DNA from 2 places in the Shewanella sp. LZH-2 genome. Region 1 is predicted to be linked to the other one. Evidence: predicted binding sites of a transcription regulator. Region 1 holds the regulator's gene; the other holds the start of a gene.
What was found. The regulator NrdR, encoded in region 1, represses ribonucleotide reductase genes. The targets are predictions, from matches to a motif close to AAACACNANATNTNGTGTTT.

Region 1 (3,213 bases):
CGGCGGTTGTGAGTATGTGGACGTAGTTGAAACCTTAGCGATTGAGCGTGCAAAACAACTGTTTGGTGCGACCTACGCAAACGTACAACCTCACTCAGGTTCTCAAGCAAACAGCGCCGTTTACATGGCATTGTTAAAACCAGGCGATACCGTTTTAGGAATGAACTTAGCACACGGTGGTCACTTGACCCACGGTTCGCCAGTAAACTTCTCCGGTAAGCTATACAACATTATTCCTTACGGTATCGATGAGTCTGGCAAAATCGACTACGACGAAATGGAACGTCTGGCCGTAGAACACAAACCTAAGATGATGATCGGTGGTTTCTCTGCTTACTCAGGCATCGTTGACTGGGCAAGAATGCGCGAAATCGCAGATAAAATTGGTGCTTACCTGTTTGTTGACATGGCGCACGTGGCCGGTCTTATTGCTGCTGGCGTGTATCCAAACCCAGTGCCACACGCTCACGTTGTGACGTCAACTACTCACAAAACCTTAGCGGGTCCTCGTGGTGGTATCATTCTGTCTGCTGCCGATGATGAAGAGTTATACAAAAAGCTGAACTCTGCAGTATTCCCTGGCGGTCAAGGCGGTCCTTTGATGCACGTTATCGCGGGTAAAGCGGTCGCCTTCAAAGAAGCCCTAGAGCCAGAGTTCAAAGCCTACCAACAACAAGTGGTTAACAACGCTAAAGCCATGGTTGAAGTGTTCTTAGAGCGCGGTTACAAGATCGTCTCTGGCGGTACTGATAACCACTTAATGCTGGTGGACTTAATCGGTCGCGACTTAACCGGTAAAGAAGCCGATGCCGCGTTAGGTAGCGCGAACATCACAGTAAACAAAAACTCTGTGCCAAACGATCCACGTTCTCCATTCGTGACCTCTGGTGTGCGTATCGGTACGCCTGCGATCACTCGCCGTGGCTTTAAAGAAGCTGAAGCGAAAGCGTTAACCGGTTGGATCTGTGACATCCTCGACGATGCCCACAATCCAGCGGTCATCGAGCGCGTAAAGGGCCAAGTATTGGCACTGTGCGCCCGTTTCCCTGTTTACGGTTAACCGATTAATTTTGTGGGGCTGAGTCTAACAACCATCTGATAGTTAACCTCAGCCGATAAATAGGATAAAATCCCATGGCCGCATTAAGCGGCCATTTTTATTGCTAAAATCTTAGACTTAAACCTGCTCGGTTTAAGCAAGATAGGCTTTATTCCATTCACGGCAGGAGGCTCAATGCATTGTCCATTTTGCAGCGCGACAGATACTAAAGTGATCGATTCCCGATTAGTGGCTGAAGGCCATCAAGTGCGTCGTCGCCGAGAATGCACCGAATGCCACGAAAGATTTACTACCTTCGAAGGGGCCGAATTAGTCATGCCACGGGTGATTAAACGCGATGGTACGCGCCAACCCTTCGATGAAGAAAAGCTGCAAGCAGGCATGTTACGCGCGGTCGAAAAGCGCCCCGTGTCCATGGATGAAATCGAGCAGGCCTTAAGTAAAATCAAGTCAACGCTGCGGGCGACTGGCGAGCGTGAAGTGCCATCCGAGATGATAGGTAACTTGATGATGGAACAGTTAATGAGCCTAGACAAGGTTGCCTATATTCGTTTTGCCTCGGTTTATCGCGCCTTTGAAGACGTCTCCGAATTTGGTGAGGCGATTGCGAAACTGCAAAAGTAACATGGGTTATCTTAGGTTAGCGCTTAGGTTAGCGCCTCGTTATGCGCCGCATTCGGGCACGCTTCCTCAAGATTTCATAGGGTTTATATGAATTGGTCAGAACTCGATAACCAGATGATGAGCCGAGCCATACAACTGGCTCGCAAAGGATTTTATACCACTCGCCCCAATCCCAGTGTGGGCTGCGTTATCGTAAAAGATAACCAGATTATCGGTGAAGGTTATCATCAAAAAGCCGGCGAGCCCCACGCCGAGGTGCATGCACTGCGCATGGCTGGCGAGCTCGCCCGTGGCGCGACCGCATATGTCACCTTAGAACCTTGTAGCCATTATGGCCGTACGCCGCCGTGTGCCTTAGCGCTGATCAATATCGGTATTAAACGTGTAGTCGTTGCGGTGGAAGATCCTAATCCGCAGGTCGGTGGCCGCGGTATTCAAATGCTGCGCGATGCGGGTATTGAAGTGGATGTGGGATTACATCGCGATGAGGCCTATGCCTTAAATCTTGGTTTTATGAAGCGCATGGAGTCTGGTCTACCTTGGGTGACGGTCAAACTGGCCGCGAGTCTCGATGGTAAAACCGCGTTATCAAACGGGGTGTCCAAATGGATCACAGGCCCCGAAGCGCGCCGCGATGTGCAGCGTTTACGTTTACGCGCCTGCGCCATAGTGACTGGGATTGAAACTGTACTAGCCGATGACCCATCTCTCAATGTGAGATACTCAGAGCTTGGCAGTTTAACTGCGCAATTTAGTGCGTCGCAGGTTTTACAACCGCTGCGAGTGGTTTTAGACAGTCGCGCCCGTATGCCTATCTCGGCTGCATTGTTTGCGATTGAATCGCCGATTTTATTAGTCTCGACAGTGAGCTATTCGTCAGACTTTATGGCGCAATTACCCGCCCATGTGACTTGCCTCCAATTACCGGCGATTGATGGTCGAATCTCGCTACCCGAGCTCTTAAGCTATTTAGGCAAAAGCTGTAATCAGGTGCTTATCGAAGCGGGCGCGACCTTAGCTGGCGCCTTTATTCGCTCAGGATTAGCCGATGAATTAGTGCTATATCAAGCGATGAAAATCCTTGGCGCACAAGGGCGTAATCTACTCGAATTACCCGATTATCAAATGATGGCCGATATTCCGACCCTCAAACTGGTCGATGAGCGTAAAGTGGGCGCGGATACGCGTTTTACCTTGAGGCTCGAGTCCAATCCATCTTTAGCGAATAAGTGAGTTAACCATGTTTACTGGGATTATTGAGGCCGTTGGCACGCTGCGAAAGCTTGAACGCAAAGGCGATGATATCCGTTTAACGGTCGCCAGTGGCAAACTGGATTTAAGCGATGTGCGTTTAGGCGACAGTATCGCCACCAACGGTGTGTGTTTGACTGTGGTGCAACAATTAGCCGATGGCTATGTGGCTGATGTGTCAGCAGAAACCGTCAGCCTTACAGGCTTTGCCAACTATAAAGTGGGCACTAAGGTCAATCTTGAAAAGGCCGTCACCCCAACTACACGTTTAGGCGGCC
Region 2 (3,213 bases), 570 kb from region 1:
CATGGGTTTTAGTGCCATAGAGCGCATTAATGGTTTCATGTAAACCGATATAACCTAATGAAATCGATGCCCGACCATTTTTAAAGATTTGGGCAATATCATCATCGGCACGCAAGCGCACGCCACAGGCACCTTCCATATACAAAATCGGCGCAACTCTGGCTTTCACTCCGTTTAACCGTTCGATACGCGTATCTAATGCGCGGCGGGCAAGTAATAGCCGCTCATCCAGAATACGGTAAAACTCAGCCTCATCGCCATTCGCTTCTAGCGCAACACGTGGTAAGTTTAAGCTAACAACGCCAAGGTTATTGCGGCCTTCATGGACGAGTTCACCATTTTCTTTATAGGAACCTAAAAAGCTGCGGCAACCCATAGGCGTTTTGAACGAACCCGTCACTTTTTCCACTTGCTCATAGTTCAAAATATCTGGGTACATGCGCATACTGGCGCATTTAAGGGCCATTTGTTTTACATCGTAATTGCAATCACCGACTTTGTGGTTAATACCATCACGGATGGCAAATACCAATTTAGGGAACACCGCTGTTTTACGATTTTTACCTAACCCCGCCATGCGTACTTTCAGCATCGATTGTTGAATTAAACGCGACTCCCACGAAGTACCTAGACCGAAACCAAAGGTCACAAACGGGGTTTGTCCATTAGCGGTATGTAAGGTATTCACCTCATATTCAAGGGATTGGAAAGCATCGTGGCATTCTTTTTCAGTCTGAGCAGTGGCATAGGCTTTAGCATCTTTAATCTGCCAGTTCAGTGCCACTTGATAATGTTTGTCATAACTCTTGGCCACAAAAGGCGCTAACACTTCATCAATACGATTAATCGTGGTGCCGCCATAGATATGGCTTGCCACTTGGGCAATAATTTGCGCCGTCACGGCCGTAGCGGTAGAGATCGATTTTGGGGTCTCAATTTCGGCATTGCCCATCTTAAAGCCATGGGTCAACATGCCCGCCAAATCAATCAACATACAGTTAAACATCGGGAAAAAGGGCGAGTAATCAAGATCGTGATAGTGGATCTCACCGATTTCGTGCGCAGCCACCACATCCTTAGGCAGAATATGGCTCTTGGCATAATGTTTAGCCACGATGCCCGCCAGCAGATCCCGTTGAGTTGGGATCACTTTAGAGTCTTTATTGGCGTTTTCATTTAACAGCGCGGCATTGCTCTGCTCGACTAAACCACGGATTTCAAGATTGAGCTTACTGGTAGCATCGCGGCAAATGTCTCTGTCGTGACGATATTCAATGTAGACCCGTGCCAATGATTTATAAGGGCCTTCCATCAATAGGTTTTCAACCGCATCCTGTAGATGGTGGATTTCAACTTCTGCCATATTCGCCACTCGTTCTCTCACACAAGCGGCTACCGTCGCGGCATAATCTGCGTCCTCTATCCCAACCGAGTTTGCAGCAGCGACCACTGCATCTCTTATCCTTGTTTCATCAAAAGGTGTGCGGCAACCATCCCGCTTGATCACGACTGGCATTGTTTAATTCCTCTCCATCCCGATTAAAATTAACACTATATATAGTGATTAAATAATCTATCAACACAATATGTAGGCAATTAAGCGGCATCGACACCTAAAATTCCATGATCCAGATCATGATTTATCGGATGGATAAAAAGAACAAATAAGAACTGCTGCCAAACCCAATGATCTCAGTTTTAGGCCTTGACCTTGATGCTAAAGCAAGATAGTAGACGCAGGAAATGGCGCTAGTAATGACAAAAGACTCTGACCCAAAAGCCAAAGTCTATTGTTTTTGAAAGAATATTGTAAATAAGACTAGCGCTTAGCTAAGGCAAGATAACTGCTCAATTGTCCCAACGCCAATTGCTGCATCCCCATGGATGAAGCCACCTGCATCGTTGATTTAAGTCCCTGCCATAACTGTTTTTGACTATCGCTCATGGTGGGGTTGCTATTCAAATAATCCGTTAATTGACCAAACACTTTAGTCGCCTTTTGTGCCAGCACTGGCGACTGGGCATCATCCATGTTTTTTAACACATTTTTAGCATCTACTAACGTGTTGATCATCGGGCTATTAGGCGATTTTTCAGCCAAAGACTTTAGCTCATCATCGATAAAATCCTGCAAAGACTGCTTATTGGTACTTTGGCTTGGCAAACTAATGCCGTTTTGCGAGAGCCGTTCCACCTGTGCATCGGAAAGAATACCGTCTTTTTGTAACCGCGAGACTAAAGCGGGTATCTCAGCCACGCTAAATTTGCCATCAGCAAAAAAGTCTTTCGACATGGCCTGAATTTTTTGTGCTCGCAGTGCCCGTGGTGACAGCGCTATCTCGTCACTCGGTTTAGTATCCACCTTAGGGGGTTCTTTGGCTGAGGAGTTTGACTCCGTACTCGATTCAGTTTTACCTGTCTCCGTCTTTTTGCTATTCAGGCCATAAGCTTCAGCAGCACTGCTACGATTTAGATTAAGGGCATTTAAAAGAGAATTCATCGTCAATAATTCGGCGTCTAATACTGATTAATGGTTTTAAAGCAAAAACTAAGCCAATCAAGCAGTAAGTAGTGTCATATCGTAATTAACAGATAAATTCATCCTGACATTTTTAGCCTTTCCAGATCGCAGCTTCAATTAAATGTGCCACTTTTGCCACGGCAGCTTCACCTGCTGCAATGGCTTCAGCTGCTCGGTGGAACTCCATGGTGCCGATATTCGCGACTTCGGGTACAACACAGATATCGGGAGGGTCACCCATTAAACGCGCCCGTTTATGCCGCTGCTCTAAAATACTCATCGACTGGGACATCACCGCAATCATACCGGGATTAGATTTAGTCCCTAGGGAAAACTTATCGGTTAAGCTACCGACATATTCTCGCCCGCGGGCGAATAAATCCATAAAACCCGTTTCTTGGCGCGCGGGCATTTGGGTTTCATCTTTAGATGCCCGATGGCTGGTCATATTAACGGGTAAAACTTGTAATCGACCGGTATGAAAACCTTGTAAATCAACGGCAATGACAATATCTACCCCCATAGCACGGCTCACCGAAACGGGGACAGGATTAACAACTGCACCATCCACTAACCAACGCTCACCTTGACGGACAGGCGCTAATATCCCAGGCATAGAGCAAGAGGCCCGTACGGCTTGGCGTAAATCACCATGGCGAAACCAGATTTCCTGACCTGAATAAAGATCCGTG

Region 2: a site for NrdR is predicted at 1,547-1,566, ahead of nrdD (anaerobic ribonucleoside-triphosphate reductase). Genes of this name have one in related genera too.

Annotation. Positions count from the first base shown of each region.
Region 1 is NZ_CP069350.1:1,238,481-1,241,693, forward strand. It holds gene glyA (serine hydroxymethyltransferase) at 1-1,060, shown strand, start outside; gene nrdR (transcriptional regulator NrdR) at 1,235-1,684, shown strand; gene ribD (bifunctional diaminohydroxyphosphoribosylaminopyrimidine deaminase/5-amino-6-(5-phosphoribosylamino)uracil reductase RibD) at 1,772-2,917, shown strand; gene JM642_RS05565 (riboflavin synthase) at 2,925-3,213, shown strand, end outside.
Region 2 is NZ_CP069350.1:1,808,123-1,811,335, reverse strand. It holds gene nrdD (anaerobic ribonucleoside-triphosphate reductase) at 1-1,516, opposite strand, end outside; gene JM642_RS08095 (hypothetical protein) at 1,820-2,500, opposite strand; gene rssA (patatin-like phospholipase RssA) at 2,613-3,213, opposite strand, start outside.